One region of the Pseudoalteromonas sp. B160 genome, then DNA from elsewhere that is predicted to be linked to it. Evidence: predicted binding sites of a transcription regulator. Region 1 holds the regulator's gene; the other holds the start of a gene.
What was found. The regulator ArgR, encoded in region 1, controls arginine synthesis, uptake and breakdown. The targets are predictions, from matches to a motif close to ANTGAATANNTATTCANT.

Region 1 (11,976 bases):
AAATCCTGAAAATGCCTTGAAACTAATCGAGTTTATGACCGACAATAAGGCGCAAAATATGTACGCTTCGGTCAATATGGAATATCCAGTAAGGCTGGGCGTTGAATTATCAAGCTTAGTAGCATCATGGGGTAGCTTTAAGGAAGATAGCTTAGCGCTTGATGAAATTAGCAAATATCGTCCTTTAGCACTTAAGCTAATTGATGAGGTGAAGTTCGACCTTTAATGAGTTTAAAATTTTCACTGTCGCGATGGCAGTTATTCGCGTGGGTTATTGGCATAGTGTTGATAACCCCATTGTGTTTTTTATTGTTCGAATCACTACAAGGCGATTCTGACGTATTTAGCCACCTCTGGGATACCGTGCTATGGGATTATACCCGCAATACACTGTTACTTATTTTGGGTGTTGGCGTTGTCAGTTGTATTATTGCCCTTCCGCTTGGCTGGTTAACCGCTTATTGTGATTTTCCCGGCCGTAAACAGTTTGAGTGGGCGCTTATGCTGCCCCTTGCGATGCCGACCTATATTATTGCTTACGTTTACACTGATCTGTTTGATTATGCCGGTCCGGTGCAAATAGGGTTACGCGAATGGTTTGGTTGGCAATCACCTAATGATTATTGGTTTTTTGATATTCGTACTTTATCTGGTGCGATTATTATGATTGCCTTAGTGCTTTATCCTTATTTGTATTTGATTTTTAAAACTGCATTACGCGAACAGTCATTTAAATTGGTGCAGGCGAGTCAGTTGATGGGATTATCACCTAAGCAGAGCTTTTTCAAAGTTAGTTTACCACTTGCTCGAGGGGCGATTGTGGCTGGACTGACGCTGATCAGTATGGAAGCAATGGCTGACTTTGCAACCGTTAATTATTTTGCGGTAAGTACTTTAACCACAGCGGTTTATGATACTTGGTTAGGGTATTATTCGTTAACAGCTGCGGCTAAAATTTCAGGTATTATGTTACTTATATTGTTTTTAGCGTTAACGATGGAGCGTTTTAGTCGTCGTAATCAAGCTGTATTTGAGCGCCAACCAAGCGTCAACAGTGATGCGCTATATAACTTAACGGGCAAAAGTGCATGGCTGGCAACTATCTTTTGTATTGCAGTGTTATTTTTTGCCTTTATATTACCTGTCGCTGTGTTAATGGGTTATGCCATTTCATATTTCGGACAAGCATGGAATAGCGTATTTTTTCTCTATGCATGGCAAAGCTTTAAAGTCGCGGCCATCGTGAGCATTATCACCATTATTTTGAGTCTGTTAGTGGTATTTTATCAGCGCATTGCTAAGCAGCAATATCCACTTGTACCTGGGCGATTAGCCAGTACAGGTTATGCGTTACCTGGAACAGTACTCGCTATTGCAGTGTTGTTACCATTGACCTTGTTAGACGATAAATTAAATACTTGGTTAGAGCCAATAGGTATTACACCGGGGCTATTATTGAGCGGTACTTTGTTTGCAATTATATTTGCATATGTGGTGCGCTTTTACGCTATAGCTCATGGTGCAATTGAAGCTAGTTTTATGCGGATAAGCCCATCGCTTGATATGGCGAGTCAATCAATGGGGAAAAGCCAAGGCCAAACTCTACGCAAAGTACATATCCCGTTATTACGTCGTGGTATTTTAACCGCAGGATTGTTGGTATTCATTGAATGCATGAAAGAATTACCTACCGCATTGTTATTAAGGCCATTTAATTTTGAAACCTTAGCGACTCATGTGTTTCAGTATGTCAGTGATGAGCAGTTAGAGCTGGCGTCTATTTCAGCGTTAGCAATTGTTTTGGTGGGGTTAATTCCTTTATACTTTATTAATCGCTCGATGGAGCAACGCAGTTAATGAGCAGTTTAGTATTAGAAAATTTATCGTATCAATACAACGGCACATCCGTGATTGAGCACTTAGATTTAACTGTCGCACAAGATGAAATAGTGTGTTTACTCGGTGCTAGTGGCTGTGGAAAAACCACCACATTAAAAGCTATTGCTGGGCTGATTGAAGCAAAGCAAGGAAAAGTATTTATTGATAGTAAGTTAGTCAGTGATGAGCATACTTTTTTAGCGCCAGAGTATCGAAATATTGGCATGATGTTTCAAGATTATGCGCTATTTCCACATTTAACTGTGGCTGATAATATTGCCTTTGGCTTAACCAATATGACAAAAGCGGATAAGTTAAAGCGCGTTGCTGAAATGCTTGAGTTAGTGCATTTAATTAATTGTGCAGAACGTTTCCCGCATCAGTTATCTGGGGGTCAGCAGCAGCGAGTGGCAATTGCTAGGGCACTGGCTTATAAACCTAGTTTATTGTTATTAGATGAACCGTTTTCCAATATTGATACGCAAGTACGGTTTGAGTTAATTGCAGATATTCGTCGTATTATTAAAACCCAGCAAGTATCAGCTGTATTTGTTACTCATTCAAAAGAAGAGGCATTTGCGTTTGCTGATACATTAGCGGTAATGCACTGTGGGAAAATTGCTCAACAAGGTACGTCTGAGCAGCTATTTAGTGCTCCAAGCTCAAAGGTAGTTGCAGAATTTCTTGGTCAGGGCATATACTTAGATGCAGAAGTATTAACAGCAACTGAATATCATACTGCTTTCGGATGTGTTGAGTCATTAGTTACGCATCGTCATGTTAAGCAAGTTGGGAAACTTTATGTTCGCCCACACCATCTTGAGTTAATACCTTTTCAATCACAAGGCTGTAGTGCAAATACGGTGACTATTTTAAACAGTCGTTTTGTTGGTTCGCATTTTGTGTATAAGGTTATGGTTGATGGACAAGAAATTGAAGTTGCTGCTCAGTTGGGCCATTCATTTTTAGCAAATGAACAGGTGACAATAAAAATAACACCACACACGGTTAACTTTTTCGCAGATTAAGTGCTTTAGTATTTTTAATTTCATTAAAAACGCCGTGTATGAGATTTTGAGTTAAGGAAATACCATGGCGCAAGCGCAATCTGGAATTTGTGCTGAGGCAAACTTGCACGGTTTACATTTGTTTTTTAATGTATTTGATGGCCACGATGAGTCATTACGCAAAAAGTTAAAATACGTTAGCGCTATCCAAGATGAGTTTTCAGATCAGTTTTCTGAATCGATGCTCTCCAGCCTAGTTGCAGTGGGGGCACAGTATTGGCCGCACATTCTGCCTGAATTTCTGCCTAGTGAATTACAGAGCTTTCCTAATATTCCTCATAATGATCATATTATGGGGGCTCAGCCTTTTGATTTATTTGTCCAAATTCGTTCCGATAGGGAAGATGTAAACCATTTATTTGCTTTGCAAATTCTTAAGTTATTTGCCCCCGATGTTGAATTGGTTGAGCAAGTGCGAAACTTTCGATTTTTAGATGGTCGCGATTTTAATGGTTTTATACTCGGTGGTGACACTCCTCATGGTCGCCAAAAGCGCATCACAGCGTTAATCAATAAACCCAACCATTTTGAAGATCAAGGCAGTTACGTACATATACAGCGCTATAAGCATGACTTAAGTGTGTGGCAAAATTTACCTCTGAGTGAGCAAGAGCAAATAATGGGACGCACTCGCTTAGATAATACCTTGATTATGCCTGCGACTGAGAATAGTCATGCTGTACGCACTGAGTTAAAAGATGAGCAAGGGCAACCACTGCAATTAAATCAAAACATGCCTTATGGTGACGTTTACGAACAGGGTATATTAGCGATTAGTTATGCAGCACAGGGAAATGCATTTGAGCAAGTATTACGAAGTCGATTAGGTGATGCCGATTGCTACGATCATTGGCTTGATTTTACTCAAGCCGATATGGGTTCTGCGTTTTTTGCCCCATCAATTAACTTTTTAAAGCAGCTGTAAAAAGTTTGAATCGGTAGATTTATACCGTATCAAATAAAATACGCACACGTTCAAGAGTTACATCAATTTCAGATACTTTAGCTGGAGCGATAAAAATAGTATCGTCACCAGCAATGGTACCTAGTACGCCATCTGCTTTACCTAATGAATCTAATAGTCGAGCAATTAATTGTGCAGCTCCTGGGCTGGTTCGAATAATGATCATCATTTCGTTATGCATTATATCAATCACTAACTGACGTAATGGGCTTTTCGCTGTAGGTACGCCCATTTCAGCAGGCAAACAATAGACCATTTCTTGTTTGGCATTACGAGTGCGTACCGCGCCAAACTTGCTTAACATCCGCGACACCTTACTTTGACTAATATTATCAAAGCCTTGCTCTTTTAGGGCGTCAACAATCTCACCTTGTGAACCAAAGTTTTCTTCTTTTAAAAGTGCCTTAAAGGCCTTTACTAATGCTTCTTGTTTATCTTGTGGTTGCATATTATAGGTTCTTATTCATAAGTGATGCGCTAATTGTACACAATGTTGCATACTTATGCAGTAGTTGTTTGCTTTTGCGATGGATTTTAGTGCTGTAAACCAGCAAGTTTACAACTATGGTCTAAATTATATGTGAAATAAGCAGGATAAATTTGTCTTTAGTCGTTAATTTCATTATCTTTAGAGCCACAAATATTTCCTACCTCAAATTACGGAGAATTCCAATGAAAGTTGCTGTATTAGGTGCTGCTGGCGGTATCGGCCAAGCGTTGTCTTTATTATTAAAAACAGGCTTACCAGCTGGTTCTGAATTATCACTTTATGATGTTGCTCCAGTTGTTCCTGGTGTTGCTGTTGATCTTTCTCATATCCCAACTGACGTTAAAGTTGCAGGCTTTGGTGTTGATGCACTAGATCAAGCGTTAACTGGTTGTGATATCGTTCTTATCCCTGCTGGTATGCCACGTAAGCCTGGTATGGACCGCGCTGATTTATTTAATGTTAATGCTGGTATTATCAAAACATTAGCAGAAGGTATTGTTGCTAACTGTCCAAAAGCATTAGTGGGTATTATCACTAACCCAGTAAATGGCACTGTGCCAATTGTTGCGGAAGTATTCAAAAAAGCAGGTACTTACGACGCGAAACGTGTTTTCGGTATTACCACTCTTGATGTGATCCGTTCAGAAGCATTTGTAGCTGAGCTTAAAGGTGTTGACGTTGCAACTGTGAAAGTACCAGTAATTGGTGGTCACTCAGGCACAACAATCCTTCCGTTACTATCTCAAGTTGAAGGCGTTACTTTCACTGATGAAGAAGTTGCTGCACTTACTCCACGTATCCAAAATGCAGGTACTTGAAGTAGTAAATGCAAAAGCGGGCGGTGGTTCTGCAACATTATCAATGGGCGCTGCTGCTGCACGTTTTTGTATGTCTTTAGTTAAAGGCTTACAAGGTGAAGACGTTGTAGATTACGCTTACGTTGCTGTTGAAAATGGCGATGCTGCATATTTTGCACACCCAGTACGTTTAGGTAAAAACGGCGTAGAAGAAATTCTTTCTTACGGTGAACTAAGCGCATTTGAAGAGCAAGCTAAAAACGACATGCTTGATACGCTGAAAAAAGACATCCAAGAAGGTGTTGATTTCATCAACGCTTAATTGCTAAGTCGATTGATACAAAAAAGCCTGCATTTGCAGGCTTTTTTATGCTCGAAGGATTTTTATACATTAGGTGTTTATTAGTGATTACGATCAACGGCAATACGAGCCAAGCTAACGAGTGCTTCTTTATACGGTGATTCATCTAATACAGATAAACACGCAATCGCTTTATCAGCTTCTTCGTTGGCTTTATTCATCGTAAACTCAAGTGCTTTGGTTTCATTGAGGGCACTTAGAATAGCTTCTAAGTGGTCCATACCATTACTGTGCTCAATGGCATCACGGATCAACTGTACTTGCTCAGCATTACCGTGGCGCATAGCATAAAGTAGTGGCAGGGTAGGTTTGCCTTCGGCCAGATCATCACCGATGTTTTTACCTAACTGCTCAGCATCAGCATTGTAATCAAGTACGTCATCCACCAATTGAAAAGCGGTTCCTAAATGCATACCATAAAGATTAAGCGCTTGCAGCGTAGAGTCGTCTTTTTCGGTAATAATCGCAGCAAGGCCTGTTGCAGCTTCAAATAATTTAGCTGTTTTAGAATAAATTACCTGCATGTAGCTATCTTCGGTGGTATCAGGGTCGTTACAGTTCATTAATTGCAGCACTTCACCTTCGGCAATCACGTTGGTTGCATCAGCGAGTATTTGCATAACTTGCATTTTACCAATACCAACCATCAGCTGAAATGAGCGGGTGTAGATAAAGTCACCAACAAGTACGCTGGCTGCATTACCAAACTCAGCATTTGCTGTCGGTGTTCCTCTGCGTAAATTTGATTCATCAACGACATCATCATGCAGTAATGTAGCTGTGTGAATAAATTCAACAATAGTTGCTAAAGTAACATGATCTTTGCCTTCATAGCCAAGTGCTTTAGCCGCTAAAATAGCCAACATAGGGCGAACACGCTTGCCGCCGCTGTTTACTATATATAAGCCTAGTTGATTGACTAATGCTACATCAGAGCGCATTTGCGCGTAAATTAGTTGATTGACGTCATTCATATCGTTTTCGATTAACGCCTGGATAGCTTTTATATCCATTGATCTCCGAGCCAATTTTAATGGGTATACGGGGCTGATTGTACAACAAAAAACAGCTTTGCTCGACAGTTTGTGACGATTCGCTGAAAAAACACGGTTAAGCAGCTTAATTTAGCCTTAATTTGGAAAGATAACTTTTTTATTTGAGAAAATTTACGTTAATTCAACATGGTTGTTTTTTATTCTTAGTGCGTGTTTGTTCGTGGTGTAATTTATTTGTCATGAAACGCTAAAAAGGCTTGGCATAATGCCAATTTAATATAAAATAGGTGAAAATATTGAATCGCCTTCAATGCAGCTATTTTTTATTCATTTAATTAATAAAACAGGCTTGCTAGTTTTTGCACATTAGCGTAAACTTCGCGCCCTATTGAATAATATTTTAGTTGCGTCGATTTGAGGGCGCACAGACGGAGTTAATTATGTACGCGGTTTTCCAAAGTGGTGGTAAACAGCACCGTGTGACTGAAGGTCAAACAATTCGTCTTGAGAAATTAGACGTTGAGACTGGTGCAGCAGTTGAATTTGATTCAGTACTTTTAGTTGCTGATGGTGAGAAAATCGAGATCGGTGTACCGTTCGTAAACGGTGGTAAAATAACAGCTGAGGTTGTTTCACATGGTCGCGGTGAGAAGATTAAGGTTGTTAAATTTAGACGCCGTAAGCATTCTCGTAAGCAAATGGGCCATCGTCAATGGTTCACAGAAGTTAAAATCACTGGCATTAGCGCTTAATTAGAGGTACTTAGAAATGGCACATAAAAAAGCAGCTGGTAGTACTCGTAACGGTCGCGATTCAGAAAGCAAACGCCTTGGTGTTAAGCGTTTTGGTGGCGAATCAGTTCTAGCGGGTAGCATCATTGTTCGTCAACGTGGAACTAAATTCCATGCTGGCACAAACGTAGGTATCGGTAAAGACCACACTATCTTCGCAAAAGCAGATGGTAAAGTTCAGTTTGAACAAAAAGGTCCTTTAAACCGTAAATACGTAAGCATCGTATCTGAGTAATCAGAATCGGTTCTTAAAAAACCCCGCCTTTGCGGGGTTTTTTGTTTTGAAAATAAATATATACCTAAGCCAAGCCTGCAATCAGCTTGGCTTAGGTATATAATAGTGAAATTAACAAGCCAATCCCTAAAGTGAGTAATCATGAAGTTTGTAGATGAAGTAGAAATTCGCGCAGAAGCTGGAGACGGTGGCAGCGGCATCGTATCTTTCCGTCGTGAAAAATATGTCCCAGATGGTGGACCAGACGGCGGTGACGGTGGAGATGGTGGTAGTGTTTATCTACAAGCTGATGAAAACTTAAATACCCTAATCGATTATCAGTTTGAGCGTTTTCATAGAGCTGAACGTGGTACTAATGGCCGCAGTCGTAACTGTACCGGTAAAAAGGCTGATGACTTATATGTGATGGTGCCTGTAGGTACTCGGATCATGGATGTTGATACCCAAGAAGGTCTTGGTGATTTAACTCAACATGGTCAAAGAATTTTGGTTGCAAAAGGCGGTTTCCACGGCTTGGGGAATGCGCGTTTTAAATCAAGTACTAACCGAGCGCCTCGTCAAAAAACATTAGGCACACCGGGTGAAGTACGTAACCTTAAACTAGAGCTATTATTATTAGCTGATGTTGGTTTATTAGGTTTGCCAAATGCAGGTAAGTCTACTTTTATTCGTAGTGTATCGGCAGCGAAACCAAAAGTAGCTGATTACCCATTTACTACGCTGATTCCAAATTTAGGTGTGGTACGTCCAGAAGCAAATAAATCATTTGTTATTGCAGATATTCCAGGGTTAATTGAAGGTGCCTCTGATGGCGCTGGCTTGGGTATTCGCTTCTTGAAACATTTAGAGCGTTGCCGTGTATTACTGCATATTATCGATGTTATGCCTGCCGATGGTTCAAACCCAGTAGATAATGCATTTGCGATCATCAATGAGTTGCATCAGTACAGCCCGAAGCTGGCTGAAAAACCACGTTGGTTAGTCTTTAATAAAATAGACTTATTGCCTGAAGATGAAGCTCAGGAGCTATGTGAGCAAATCGCTGAAGAGTTAGGCGAGACTGAAAATATTTATCATATTTCTGCAATTAATAAGCTAAATACTCAGCCATTAATTCATAACATCATGACGCTACTTGATAGCATGCCAAAAGAAAAGTTTGTACCAGTTGAAGATGAAGAAGTTGAATTTAAATGGGATACTTATCATAAAGATGCCACTAAGAAGAATGATGACGACGACTGGGATAGTTGGGATGATGACGATTATGACGTTGAAGTTGTCTATGAGCGTTAGACTAAAGTAAAATATTTTAAAAGGAGCTGGTGCTCCTTTTTCTTTTTATAATAAAAAAGTATTGGGTTTTAATGTGAAAATTTCAATGATTGCAGCTATGGCTAAAAATAGAGTGATTGGCCAAGATAATGATATGCCATGGCATTTACCTGCTGATTTACAGCATTTTAAAGCGGTTACAATGAATAAGCCCGTGATCATGGGACGTAAAACATTTGAGTCAATTGGTCGCCCTTTACCTGGTCGACGCAACATCGTTATTAGCCGAAATACAGACTATACTGCAGTTGGGGTTGATGTAGTAACATCTCCTGAAGCCGCAATTTCATTGCTGTGTGAGTCTGATGAGGTAATGGTGATTGGTGGCGGGAATATATATCAACAATTTTTAAAAAGTGCCGATACACTTTATTTAACGTTTATTGACCTTGATGTTGTAGGGGATACTCAGTTCCCTGATTATGAACAATCAGCAAACTGGCAAGTTGTAGAAGAGCTGTATAATCAACCTGACGATAAAAACATTTATGGTTATAAATTCGTCACATTGGATAAAGTTAAGTAACATTATTGCGGTTAAGCTTATAGGTTGATACAATATTAAACAACTAAGGTAGTTATAAAGTATTACACAAGGGTATAAAATGATTAAATTATCAACACTCGTTATTGCTGCAGCTGTTATTTCTGGTTCTGTTGCTTTTAGCGCGCCAGTTAAAGCGGATGATCAGTTAGCTGTTTCAATCTGTGAATACATAGCTGCGGATGATAAAAACCGTCTACGTGATAAATTAAAAAGCTCACGTGTGAAAATTCGTAATATTTATGATGCAGTACAATGTAATGGTCTTAACTTGCTACGCCATGCGGTTGCCAGTAATGCAGTTGATACTGGTGAATACATTGTGAAAAACTTATCTAAAAGCTCTTTAGAAGATGGAGCTGACATAGCATGGGCCGAAGCAAATGGTCATGGCGGTTCTGCATTAATACCAGCTATTAAAGAACGTGCTGGTTTATAAGTTATAATAAATCATTAAAAAAGCCGCGATATCGCGGCTTTTTTGTATCTGAAACAAAAGTTTAACAGATTCGACCTCTATTGTAATTTTATCTGGTAGAATAGGCAGGTTATAAGCAGTTTAAGCAGTGAACAACTATGTTAAGTCCTTTTTATCAGCAACATGCTGACTATGTCTCTATTTCTCGTGAACAAGGGTGTCGTTTCGCAAAGTGCGTTGCTGATGATTACAATCCACTTCATGATAAAGATGCAAAACGTTTTTGTGTGCCTGGAGATTTATTATTTTCATTGGTATTAAGTCGTTATGGCATCAGTGAAAAAATGGAATTTACCTTTGCCGGCATGGTTGATGAGAATACCAAACTCAACTTCCCTGAGGGGGCAGATGAGTTTGATATTACCAGTGGCGATAAAGTCATGCTGAAGGTTAAGCGTGAAGGTAAAACTAGCCAGTGCCAAACACTCACAGATAGTCTAATAAAAAATTACGTTGAGTTTTCAGGTACAACTTTTCCGCATGTTATTATTCCACTCATGGGCAAGCAAGATGTCATGATCAACCCTGCTCGCCCTATGGTTATCTATGAGTCAATGTTGATTAATCTCGATACATTAGAGATCCATGCACCTACGTTAGAATACGCAGAGCCGAGTTTTGAATATACAGGCAAGCGTGGAAAAATCACTTTGCGTTTTAACTTGTTAGAAAATGGCGTAAAAGTCGGCTGTGGTGAAAAGCACATGTTGGTATCAGGTATTCAACAATATTGCCAAGATACGGTGGATGATCTAATTACGTTCTATAACCAACGTAAAGAAATCCTCAAACCAGCTTGAACATTTAGCAAGCTTAAAAAGGCGCCGCAAAGCGCCTTTTTTGTTATTCGCTTTGGGCGTACAATAGCGCCATTATTTGTTACACAAAGCTAAACTTATGTCTGCGACTACTTTCTCTGAGTTAAAACTCGATCCTGAACTGCTTAATGCACTTGAACAAAATGAATATCATACCCCTACGGCGATACAGCTAAAAACTATTCCGCTGATTTTAGCTGGTCATGATGTTATGGGGAGTGCACAAACAGGAACAGGTAAAACAGCTGCTTTTGTATTACCTCTGTTACATAAATTACTTAATACACCAAGTAAAGATGAGCCGGGTACTGCTAGAGTACTTATTTTGACACCAACTCGAGAGCTTGCTCAGCAAGTCTTCGCTAGCTTTGAGAAATACGCGCAAGGTACTGATATTAAAGGTGCACTCGCTTATGGTGGTGCCAGTATTGGCCCGCAAATTAAAGCCATGAAAGATGCACAAGTTGTAGTGGCAACGCCAGGGCGATTACTTGATCATATAATCAAAGGCAGCATTAAGCTATCAAGTGTTGATTCACTGGTGTTTGATGAAGCCGATCGCATGCTTGATATGGGCTTTATTGACGAAATTAAACGTATATTGCGCCATGTTCCCAGTGATCGTCAGACCTTACTATTTTCAGCGACCTTTGACGATAGTGTATTTGAGCTCAGTAAAAAGTTATTAAAAGATCCAAAACTTGTTGAAGTCAATAAACGTAATTCTGCGGCTGTAGAAGTTGAGCAAATCATTTACGCGGTTGATGAAGACCGTAAACGTGAGCTTGTCTCGCACATGATTGGCATGAAAAACTGGCGCCAAGTACTGATCTTTACTCGCACAAAGCAAATGGCCGATCAACTCGCCAAAGAAATGTGTAAAGATGGCTTAAAAACACAGTCAATTCATGGTGATAAATCTCAAGGTGCACGTGATAGAGCACTGCAAGATTTTAAAGAAGGTACCACTCGTGTGCTAGTGGCAACCGATGTTGCAGCTCGAGGTCTAGACATAGTCTCGTTAAAGTATGTGATTAATTTTGAATTACCTTATATAGCTGAAGATTATGTCCACCGTATTGGCCGCACAGGGCGCGCTGGCGAGCAAGGCTTAGCGATGTCATTAGTCAGCCTTGACGAGCAGTGGTTACTTGAAGAAATTGAAGTGTTGCTTGATACTCGTCTAACGCCGCAGTGGTTAGCTGGCTATGAACCTGATCCAA
Region 2 (11,976 bases), 1.8 Mb from region 1:
ATTCACGTAGGCTTTGCGAATGATAGGGTTTCATACATAAACTATCTCACAGATCAGTTTAATAGCAGTGAGAATGAAAAGGCGGAGAAGCTTAATTGGTTTTTGGAATATTACGGCAGCAAGGAAGAGTATGGTGAGCCAAATAACACTGCCTATATGATATTTTTTCATAACACCAAAAGTAAACTCTCAATTGTATACGGGCTTCACATGGGAGCTATTCGTGTCAATAACCTTGCAGATGCCTAACAAGTTTGTCATACGGAACCCTTTTGCTACGTTTAGTTTTGACTGGCTTTGTCATTGTGCCCCCATCAATGATTCTGTATGAAACTAGACAACCAAGAATTACATGACTTATTAGTCAAAAAACATGTTAAGTACTTCATCTGCAAACTCACTTGCAACAGCAATGAAATTTATTGAATAAGTAGGACAACAAGGACGGAGAAGCGATTTATTTCTCATGCTGAATATGTATCCAAATATCTATCGATGATTTTAAACCTGTTGAGGCTAAATAGTACAAGCTAAAAGTTTGACTTCACACATAATGGTTCATGAATCGTCAGTTATTGCATTTAAGACATCCGATAATGCTGTGCATTGATGCAGACTGGCAGGATATTTTTCGTTGGGTTTCGGGGTGTTCAACCACAACCTACGCAGGCAATTTTAACGCTGGGCAACTTACTGCTTCTAGCTGCCCTGAATCTTAAAACTGACGGCTACGCTCTATCTCACCAACACATAAATCAATTGCACAACCAATGAAATCATCACTAATGGCCAGATGTATTTGGCATATTTAGTCGCACCATCTAGGCCCATTTTAGACTGATACTTTTCAAGTAGTGGCACAAGAATGATTAATGCAACAAACAGTGAAATTAAAATCACGAAGATATTCATACCATTCCTATTTAATAAAATATCTATCGAGTATACCTAGGGTCTGTTTATCTTTCGAGGTTAAATTTGCAGCTGCGCGTTTGGTTTTTAGGCAAGGCAGAGCCTATGTAGTGTGGTTATTCCCCATAAATAGGAGATAACGCGGCATAAATGCCAAACACGCGCTGCCCGAAGGGTTCTGCCTAGGGGCGATTAACTCTTTGTTGCTCGATTTTTACTTAGCCCACTAGGTTACAAATCTCGCGCCGTGATTAAATCGCCCCTAGTTTGAGCAAATTTTAACCCTGAAAGGTCAACAGACCCTAAGCGCAAAAAAAGCGCAGTAAATACTGCGCAGTCGGTTGGAAGTAAAAGTTACCTCACCATACTCAGCTCGCTGGGTATAGTTTAATGATTTATTTAACCTACCAGCGCTAACAAGATACCTGCAACCACAGCACTACCCAGTACTCCCGCAACATTTGGTCCCATTGCATGCATTAATAAGAAATTATGCGGATTATTCTCCAGACCCACTTTATTAACTACGCGTGCAGCCATTGGCACAGCTGATACACCAGCCGCGCCGATGAGTGGATTGATTGGTGATTTAGAGAACTTGTTCATACCTTTTGCCATAAATACACCTGAAGCTGTACCAATTGCAAAAGCCAAGGCGCCGAGTACCAAAATACCAATTGTTTCTACGGTTAAAAACTTATCTGCAGCAAGCTTAGAGCCTACAGCTAAACCAAGGAAAATAGTGGTGATATTTATGATCTCGTTTTGTGCACTATTACTTAAACGGTCAACCACACCAGACTCTCGCATCAAGTTTCCTAAACAGAACATGCCTACCAGTGGCGTTGCTGCAGGTAAAAACAAAATCGTTAAACTCAATACCATTAACGGAAAAATAATTTTTTCCTTTTTTGATACGGTGCGTAACTGTGGCATTTGAATTTTACGTTCTTCTGGTGTGGTTAAAGCCCGCATAATTGGCGGCTGAATAATTGGCACCAACGCCATATATGAGTATGCAGCTACGGCGATAGCACCCAATAAATCAGGAGCAAGTTTTGAGGCTAAGAAGATTGCCGTCGGGCCATCTGCACCACCTATAATCGCAATTGCTGACGCATCTTGTAAAGAAAACTCAAAACCTGGTACATAGTTTAGTAAAATTGCGCCAAACAAGGTTGCAAAAATACCAAACTGAGCTGCAACACCTAGCAATAACATACGAGGATTAGCTATCAAGGCACTAAAATCAGTGAGTGCACCAACACCCATAAATATTAATAATGGGAATACACCGGTATCAATCCCAATATGATAAACGTAATACAGCAAACCACCAGGGTCTGATAAGCCCGCTACGGGGATATTTGTTAATATTGCCCCAAAGCCAATTGGTAATAATAATAACGGCTCAAAGTTGCGCGCAATTGCCAGATACAACAATAAACACCCTACTGCGATCATAATAAGCGCAGGAAATGTAAAATTAGCAATACCTGTTGCTTGCCAGAGGTTTAATAATGCTTCCATCCTCTGAGCTCCTAAGCTAGTGCTATCATAGCGTCACCCGTTGCCACTGAATCACCTTCAGCAACAAGAATTTCAGCAATAGTACCGGTGTGGGTTGCACGAATTTCAGTTTCCATTTTCATCGCTTCCATGATGATCACTACATCGCCTTCATTTACCGTTTGACCCGCTTTCACCTTGATTTTAAAGATGTTACCAGCAAGTGGAGCGTTAAGTGTTTCGCCGGAAGCAACTGACGCCGATTGTGGAATATGCTCACTATCTTTAAGTGTTACTTCTTTAAGCTCACCGCCTTGTGCAACCACTACATCATAAACTTTACCATCTACTTTTACGCTGTACTGCTCTGCTTTTACTGTGTTGCTGTTACTTTTTTTATTGCTAACTGGTTGTTCTTTATTAGCAGATTCAGCACTTGGTACAGCTTCGAAAGCATCTGGGTTATTACGATTTTTAATGAATTTCAACCCAATTTGTGGGAATAATGCATACGTTAAAACGTCATCAATCTGCTCATCCGCTAAGCTTAAGCCTTGCTCTTTTGCTTCTTTTAATAACTCAGCTTGGAGTATTTCTAGTTCTGGTTGCAATAAATCAGCTGGGCGGCAAGTAATGACTTCTGCGCCATTAAGTACGCGCTCTTGTAATTCTTTATTCATCGGCGCAGGAGTTACGCCATACTCACCTTTTAGCACTCCGGCAGTTTCTTTGGTGATAGTTTTATAACGCTCGCCCGTCAATACATTTAATACTGCTTGTGTACCAACAATTTGTGATGTTGGTGTAACTAACGGTAAATAACCTAAGTCTTCACGTACACGTGGGATCTCAAGTAATACTTCATTCAATTTATCCGCAGCACCTTGCTCTTTAAGCTGGTTTTCCATATTAGTTAACATGCCACCAGGCACTTGCGCTAATAAAATACGGCCATCAACACCTTTTAAGCTGCCTTCAAACGCGGCATATTTTTTACGAACATCGCGGAAATAAGCAGCAATCTCTTCGAGTTGATTTAAATCCAGCTCAGTATCACGTTCAGTACCTTCAACAATCGATACAATCGTTTCAGTTGCGCTGTGTCCGTAAGTCATACTCATTGATGAAATTGCGGTATCAAGCATATCAATACCTGCATCAATCGCTTTTTGGTAAGTAGCAGTACTTAAACCTGTTGTGGCATGACACTGCATTGCAATTGGGATAGAGACTGTTTCTTTTAACGCTTTGATTAACTCTTCTGCATCGTATGGTTTAAGCAAACCAGCCATATCTTTAATACAAATTGAATGACAGCCTAACTCTTCAAGCTGCTTGGCAAGCGTTAACCACATATCAAGTGTATGAACCGGGCTTACTGTGTACGAAATTGTACCTTGTGCATGTGCGCCAACTTTAATCGCAGCTTTAATAGCCGTTTCAAGATTACGAACATCGTTCATCGCATCAAAAATACGAAACACATCAACACCATTTTTGTGCGCTCGCTCTACAAATTTTTCAACAACATCATCTGCATAATGACGATAGCCTAAAAGGTTTTGACCACGTAATAACATTTGCTGTTTAGTATTTGGCATAGCTTTTTTAAGAGCACGAATACGCTCCCAAGGATCTTCACCCAAATAACGAATGCATGAATCAAAAGTAGCCCCACCCCATGATTCGATCGACCAGTAACCTGCATCATCTAATTTTTGTGCAATCGGTAGCATGTCATCCAAACGCATACGCGTTGCTAATAATGATTGATGCGCGTCTCTAAGTACTAATTCTGTTAATTTTAATTTAGCCACAAGTCATCCCTTATAGTTTTTGTTTATTTTTGTACTGAGCTATGGCAGCACTTATCGCAGCGATGTGTTCACTTGGTACACCGGGTGCTTTGATCGATGGTGTGCGCGTTGGCATTACAACCGGCTGTTCAAAGCGGCTCGCTAATTTAGACATAGCGGTAATTGCTGCAATCAACAACGAAAGAAAAACGAAAACTCCCACCATCCCAGTGAGCATTAAGTTTGCTGCAGTAGCAAGTAATTGACCTATATCCATTCTGCCCCCCTGAGTATTCTTACCCACCCGAAAGATAGGTAAAAAATCACTTTATTTAAATATTTATGCAATAATCATATCAAAGAAACAGACCAAGTCCAACACTTTGTAAATTGGTAAAACCAATTAATATAAAGCTAACATATCTTCAGCAAAGTTAACACACTGCTTTTTACTATAATTTAATAGGATATAGATGATAAAAATACTGAATATAGCTATAACTTATAAGTGAAATCTAATCTGCACCTTAATAACTTACCAACCGAACTACTCAACAACTGTTAAATTAATGAAAAAGCACTCAACATGAAATTGGTCTTACCAAAAAATCATACTGAAATATTTATTTTTCAGGACGCCGAGTATAAGTTACAGATAAAGCTGTAAATAATTCCCACCTAATTCATGAAAATAAATAAAATAAACACTATCCTATTGATAATAAAGGATTTAAACACATGGCATGTAACTGGCATTATTTACTCTGAACAAATTAACAAACCAAGGAGACGACAATGTTACGCTGGACAATTACATTTTTAGTTATTGCGCTTATTGCTGCAGTGTTAGGTTTTGGTGGTATCGCAGGTGCCGCAGCAGGAATTGCTAAGATTATCTTTTTTATCTTTATTGTATTGTTAGTTATTTCACTCGTTTCAGGTGCGTTGCGCGGCAATGTCCCTAAGTGATAACAATTTATTTTAAATAACAACACATTTATTAATTTTACAAGGAATTACATTATGAAATCGACAACTATTAAAACTGCTGTGATCGCTTTATTCGCTAGTTTTTTTATCATGGGTTGTGAAGACAATCATGCAGAAGAGGCCGGTGAACGCATCGATGAAGCTGTAACCGACGTACAAAACAAAGTAGAAGACGCCTGTGAAGAAGTAAAAGAAGGCGTTAACGCTAAAGAAACTAACTGTTAATCCAGTTAGATACAAATAATAAAAAACGACTCTTTTGAGTCGTTTTTTGCATTTTAAGAGAAGTTAAAATTAAGCTCTCGCTTCTAGCATTAGTCGCTTCATGTCACGTACTGCTTTATCTAATCCATCTATGGCTGCACGCGCTATAATTGCGTGACCAATGTTTAGTTCGTAAATCTCTTTCATAGCAGCAATCGGTTTCACGTTATGATAATGAAGACCGTGGCCGGCGTTTACTATCAAACCCAAACTTGCTGCATACTTTACACCTTGATGAATATGCTCAAGTTGTTTTTGTATCTCGGTATCAGTTTGCGCATCCGCATAAGCGCCAGTATGAATTTCAACATAAGGGGCATTACAGGCTTTAGCTGCATCTAGTTGTGCTTTGTCTGCATCGATAAATAACGATACTTTAATACCGGCGTCAGTTAATTTTGCTGTCGCGGCTTTAATCTTATCTAGATTACCAACAACGTCTAAACCGCCTTCGGTGGTCAACTCTTCGCGTTTTTCTGGTACTAAGCAAACATAAGCTGGCTTAACATCTAAAGCAATATCAATCATTTCATCTGTAACCGCTATTTCAAGGTTCATTCGTGTTTGGATTGTTTTAGCCATCACATACACGTCACGATCTTGAATGTGACGACGGTCTTCACGTAAATGAATAGTGATCCCATCAGCGCCAGCATGCTCAGCAACACTCGCAGCATGTGCTGGATCTGGGTAACTTGTACCCCGAGCTTGGCGTAAGGTAGCAATATGATCAACGTTTATACCCAAAAGAATATCTTTCATTTTTTTACCTGTAAAAATAACGGTTAAAAATACCGTATTAAGATTGTTGGTGAATACCCAAACTATTTGGATATAAACAGCTCGCGACTTTTTAATGGTTTTTTGCCTAATAAAGGCTTCATTAAATGACGACTTAATTGTTTTGCCATATATAACACATCCGGCGCACTAAAGTCATGAGCTGCAATTGCATTTAACTGCGCGCCAGAAAAGCCACTGCCTTGATTTTCTTGGGCAACAAAGCCGTATTCAGCAAAGTAACTATACGTTTGCTCTGCCGAAATTGGATCGCCTGCGGCATCAAAACTAAAGTCAACGCCATAGCCTAATAATTCTAATAATTGAAATTCATAAGAACGTAATACAGCTTGTAAGTTAGGGTGCTGGTTAAGCTGTTGTAGGTGAGTTTTATACAATTGATAGGCATGATCAATTGGTTCATTAATTGGTACAATGCGGTTGGTTAGTTCATTTAGATAAAACCCACAATAAAGCTGATCCCCAACTAGTGTGGATTGCGTGCCATGTAGTTCAAATCGTTGGATATATTTCAGGTCGTGTTTACCGGTATAATTTACCAGTAAAGCTTGGAAGGGTTGTAACTGAGCTTTGTATTTTGTTGCTTGGCGACCGCTAATTCGCGCCAGCATGCGCAACTGGCCAACGCCTTCTACTAACATATCAAGCATTACTTGTGAGTCACTAAAAGGACGTCGGTGTAATAAATATGCCGTGTAGAAGTCGCTATCCATAAATATCGCTTAGGCTATTAATCTTCACCATAGCCTAAACTGCGAAGTGCTCTCTCGTCGTCAGCCCAACCTGATTTAACCTTCACCCAAAGTTCTAAAAACACTTTATTATCAAGCATTTCTTCGAGATCTTTACGGGCTTCGCGGCCAATCACTTTAAGCTTTTCGCCTTTATTACCAATAACCATACGTTTTTGCGTTTCACGCTCAACTAAAATCAAGCCATTGATATGCCAAATGCCATTTTCTTGCCATTTAAACTGCTCAATTTCAACGGTAACTGAGTAAGGAAGCTCCTCACCCATAAAGCGCATCAACTTTTCACGGATCACTTCGGCTGCCATAAAGCGCATTGAACGATCTGTTACGTAATCTTCAGGGAAGTAAAATTCACACGGTGGTAAACGCTTAGTTACTTCATCTTTGATCAGGTTGATATTTTTACCTTGAGTCGCAGATACTGGCATAATGCCAACAAAATCAAACTTTTCGCCTAACCACTTCATATGCGGTAGCACAAGGTCACGGTCTTTTACTTGATCAATTTTGTTCATCACAAGTAATACTGGTTTGCCATTTTGCTTTACTTTGTTAAGCACCATTTCATCGTCAGCATTCCAATGAGTACCTTCAACAACAAAAATAACTAGCTCAACATCACCTAATGAACTTGAAGCAGCACGGTTCATTAAACGGTTAATGGCACGCTTTTCTTCAACATGCAGGCCTGGTGTATCAACATACACGGCTTGGTGCTTACCTACAGTATGAATACCCATAATACGGTGGCGTGTGGTTTGCGGTTTACGCGAGGTAATACTTACTTTCTGCTCAATAATTTCATTAAGCAAGGTAGATTTACCAACGTTTGGGCGGCCAACAATAGCGACCATGCCACAAAAAGTATCTAAATCACGCGTGTGCGGTTGGATCAATGTATCAAGATTCATTTTTAAGTATCTTCAACGCTTTTTCAGCGGCTTTTTGTTCAGCTTTACGACGAGAACTGCCAACTGAGATGATGCTATCCATACCTTCAACAATACATTCAACCGTGAACGTTTGATTGTGTGCCTGACCTTTAGTATCTACTACAGTATAGCCTGGCAAAGGTAATTTGCGGGCTTGTAAGTATTCTTGTAGTAATGTTTTAGGATCTTTTTGGTTTAAACCTGGCGAAATGGCATCAAGGCGAGATTCGTACCACGCCAAAATCAAGTCTCCACAAACATCAATGCCAGCATCTAAAAATACCGCACCAATAATTGCTTCAACCGCATCAGCTAAAGTTGATTCACGTCTAAAACCACCACTTTTAAGTTCACCCGCCCTAAGCGTAAGTAATCACCTAGGCCAAACTCTAAACCAAATTCAGCTAAGGTTTGTCCACGCACAAGCGTTGAACGCATGCGGCTAAGATCGCCTTCACGCGCTTTGGGGAACTTACTATATAAAGCATTGGCAATGACAAAGCTTAAAATGGAATCGCCCAAAAACTCTAAGCGTTCATTGTGTTGTCCTTTATGGCTGCGATGGGTCATCGCCTGCTCAAGCAATACTTGATCAATAAAGGTATACCCTATTTTGCTATATAACTCTGTTACATTTTTTTCATTGTTACTGAATATTACCTAGGCGTTCAAAACGAACACCAGTTGGAACCCAGCCTGGTAAAATGTCATCTGGGCCATTCTCAAATTCAAAACTCATCCATATAAAGACAGCTTTACCCACCAAGTTTTCTTTTGGCACAAAGCCCCATACGCGACTATCTTGGCTGTTATCGCGGTTATCACCCATCATAAAATAATGATCAGCCGGCACTACCCATTCATCAGAACGTGTACCTGGTTGTTGATAGTAACGCCCTTTCATTTCCAGCGCTTCAGGGTTAATTAAAATATTATGTTTTAGCGTAGTCAAATTTTCATCTAACCGGACTAAATCCATAGAGCCTTGCTTAAATTCATCGCGATTAATGATCTCCATATCAATTTTATTAAATTCATTACACAATAAGTCACCTTGCTGTGTTTGTCCTTGCTCGCAATTTGGCTGAATGTATAAACGCTTATCGCGGTAAACGATTTTATCACCCGGTAAACCAATCGCACGTTTAATATAATCAATACGTTCGTCTAATGGGTATTTAAATACCACAATATCACCACGTTCAGGCTCTGCAACATCAACTAATTGAGTGCGCCAAACAGGGTCTTTCACGCCATACGAATATTTCTGTACTAAGATAAAATCGCCAACTAATAGTGTCGGCATCATTGAACCTGATGGTATTTGAAACGGCTCGAATATAAACGATCTAAAAATCGTAATAGCCGCAATCATCGGAAAAATTGATTTTGCCGTTTCAGTAATCGTCGGTTCTGGCGCAATTAATGCTGCAGTTTCTTCATCAAGCTCGCCGCCAGCAGAGCTTTGCGCAAGATCTAAGCGTTGCTGCCTTTTTGGTGCAAACATAAAATGGTCAATTAACCAAATTAAGCCTGAGCCTAGAGTTAACAAAACTAAAAATATTGAAAAATAACCTGCCATGCATTAAATCCTTTATCTTACGTAATTTGGTTAAGAAACTTACTTACCAACTTTAAGAATCGCTAAAAATGCTTCTTGAGGCACTTCAACATTGCCTAGTTGCTTCATACGTTTTTTACCATCTTTTTGCTTTTGAAGTAGCTTTTTCTTACGACTCACGTCGCCACCATAACACTTCGCAATTACGTTTTTACGTAATTGCTTAACAGTGGTACGAGCAATAACATGCGCGCCAATTGCCGCTTGAATTGCTATATCAAACATTTGACGAGGGATAAGTTCTTTCAACGCATCAGCTAATTGACGACCACGCGATTGCGCGCTGTCTCTGTGAACAATAATCGCAAGCGCATCAACGCGCTCACCATTGATTAATATATCAACGCGCACCATGTCTGATGTTTGAAAGTGCTTAAAGTTATAATCCAGCGAGGCAAAACCACGACTGGTTGACTTTAACTTATCGAAAAAGTCCATCACCACTTCAGCCATTGGCAGTTCATAAGTAACAGCGACTTGCTTACCGTGATAGTTCATCTTAGTTTGCATACCACGCTTTTCAATACAAAGCGTAATAACGCTACCTAAGTACTCTTGTGGTACAAGAATATTAGCTTCAACAACGGGCTCACGAATTTCTAAAATATCGTTTACAGCAGGTAAATCAGATGGGTTATCAATCTGAATCGTACCCTCTTTGGTTACAACTTCATAAATTACCGTTGGTGCGGTGGTAATTAAGTCAATATCATATTCACGCTCTAAACGCTCTTGAATGATTTCCATGTGCAACATGCCCAAGAAACCACAGCGAAAGCCAAAGCCAAGTGCTGTTGAATTTTCTGGTTCGAAGAATAACGACGCATCATTTAAGCTAAGTTTATTAAGCGCATCACGGAAAGATTCATACTCATCCGAGGCAATTGGAAACATACCGGCATAAACTTGTGGTTTAATTTTTTGAAAGCTCGGTAAGCGCTCAGGTGCTGCATTTTTTTGATGGGTAATAGTGTCACCTACTGGCGCACCATGTATTTCTTTAATACCCGCAATAACAAAACCTACCTCACCAGTTCTTAAAATACCGGTGTTGGTTTGCTTTGGTGTAAAAACACCAACCTGATCTGCAGTGTGTATATGCTCGTTCGACATAATTTTTATCTTGTCGCCCGTTCTTAATTCACCGTGCTTAATACGCACCAGCGATACAACACCTTGATACGGGTCAAACCATGAGTCAATGATAAGCGCCTGTAGCGGTTTGTCTTTATCACCCACTGGTGGCGGTACGTCCTTAACAATCATTTCAAGAACTTCGGCAATACCCACACCTGTTTTAGCGCTACATTGCACGGCATCTAGGGCATCGATACCAATAATATCTTCAATTTCTTCGGCTACACGAAGTGGATCAGCTTGTGGTAAATCGATTTTGTTTAATACCGGAATTACTTCTAAATTCATTTCGATGGCAGTGTAACAATTCGCTAGAGTTTGCGCTTCAACACCTTGACCGGCATCAACAACTAATAATGCACCTTCACACGCTGCCAGCGAGCGCGATACTTCATAAGTAAAGTCAACGTGTCCCGGGGTGTCGATAAAGTTAAGTTGGTAAGTTTCACCGTCGTTGGCTTTATAATTTAGAGTTACACTTTGCGCTTTAATGGTGATACCACGCTCGCGCTCAATATCCATTGAATCCAATACTTGCTTTTGCATTTCGCGGTCTGTTAAACCACCACAAACTTGGATCAAACGATCTGAAAGGGTCGATTTACCGTGGTCAATATGGGCGATGATCGAAAAATTACGGATATGCTTCATAAACTGGATTCTAAACTTCTATTTTAATGGACTGAGTGTATAAAGCCGCAATTTTACATTTAATTGGCTTCAATCACCATCTATTTGAGTTAAAGGGAGGCTAATTGGGTGAATTTTTATTACTTTAACATCATGCTTTAGGCTTTTCACTCGGCTTTTAGCAATGCCAAAGCCAGTAAAACCACCACCTATAGCGGCAATGATTTGCAACCATTCAGGCACAGAAAAAACCTCAGCAGCCACTAACGCAAATACCAGACTTAATACCAAAGGCAACATATACACTGCAAAAGCATGCTTTACCATGTGGCTATCATCCAGTGCTAGGGTTACTTTTTGCCCAACCACAACAGGGATTTCAAAGCGATAGGGGAAGGTTTTTTTAGCAGTGCCAAATAACTTACTAAATATTTGAGAACCACAACGGCCGTTGCACCCTTCACAGGCTTGCTTTTGTTGGGCTTCTAAATGCGCAGTGGCGCCTTGAATCGACACCACTGTAAGGGTTTGTTCTATCATTATCAGCTTATATTACAAGGGTCTTGCAACCGATTCAGCAATTGCTTTTGCAGTCATTGCTGGAATATTCCCCACCACTGACACATCAAAAC

Region 2: a site for ArgR is predicted at 4,549-4,566, ahead of P4S61_RS04040 (OadG family protein). Genes of this name have one in related genera too.

The regions. Positions count from the first base shown of each region.
Region 1 covers NZ_JARLUX010000001.1:2,679,924-2,691,899, forward strand. Annotated here, with positions in the region: gene P4S61_RS12420 (Fe(3+) ABC transporter substrate-binding protein) at 1-226, shown strand, start outside; gene P4S61_RS12425 (ABC transporter permease) at 226-1,857, shown strand; gene P4S61_RS12430 (ABC transporter ATP-binding protein) at 1,857-2,906, shown strand; gene P4S61_RS12435 (Dyp-type peroxidase) at 2,971-3,870, shown strand; gene argR (transcriptional regulator ArgR) at 3,890-4,357, opposite strand; partial or broken gene mdh (malate dehydrogenase) at 4,582-5,518, shown strand; gene ispB (octaprenyl diphosphate synthase) at 5,599-6,570, opposite strand; gene rplU (50S ribosomal protein L21) at 6,993-7,304, shown strand; gene rpmA (50S ribosomal protein L27) at 7,321-7,578, shown strand; gene cgtA (Obg family GTPase CgtA) at 7,720-8,874, shown strand; gene folA (type 3 dihydrofolate reductase) at 8,948-9,439, shown strand; gene P4S61_RS12475 (DUF3718 domain-containing protein) at 9,519-9,896, shown strand; gene P4S61_RS12480 (DUF3581 domain-containing protein) at 10,034-10,735, shown strand; gene P4S61_RS12485 (DEAD/DEAH box helicase) at 10,833-11,976, shown strand, end outside.
Region 2 covers NZ_JARLUX010000001.1:872,037-884,012, forward strand. Annotated here, with positions in the region: gene P4S61_RS04020 (hypothetical protein) at 1-249, shown strand, start outside; gene P4S61_RS04025 (hypothetical protein) at 736-912, opposite strand; gene P4S61_RS04030 (sodium ion-translocating decarboxylase subunit beta) at 1,312-2,442, opposite strand; gene oadA (sodium-extruding oxaloacetate decarboxylase subunit alpha) at 2,454-4,238, opposite strand; gene P4S61_RS04040 (OadG family protein) at 4,249-4,494, opposite strand; gene P4S61_RS04045 (DUF1328 family protein) at 5,013-5,186, shown strand; gene P4S61_RS04050 (hypothetical protein) at 5,241-5,432, shown strand; gene pdxJ (pyridoxine 5'-phosphate synthase) at 5,502-6,233, opposite strand; gene recO (DNA repair protein RecO) at 6,296-6,985, opposite strand; gene era (GTPase Era) at 7,003-7,935, opposite strand; partial or broken gene rnc (ribonuclease III) at 7,925-8,613, opposite strand; gene lepB (signal peptidase I) at 8,603-9,538, opposite strand; gene lepA (translation elongation factor 4) at 9,578-11,365, opposite strand; gene P4S61_RS04085 (SoxR reducing system RseC family protein) at 11,435-11,884, opposite strand; gene P4S61_RS04090 (MucB/RseB C-terminal domain-containing protein) at 11,897-11,976, opposite strand, start outside.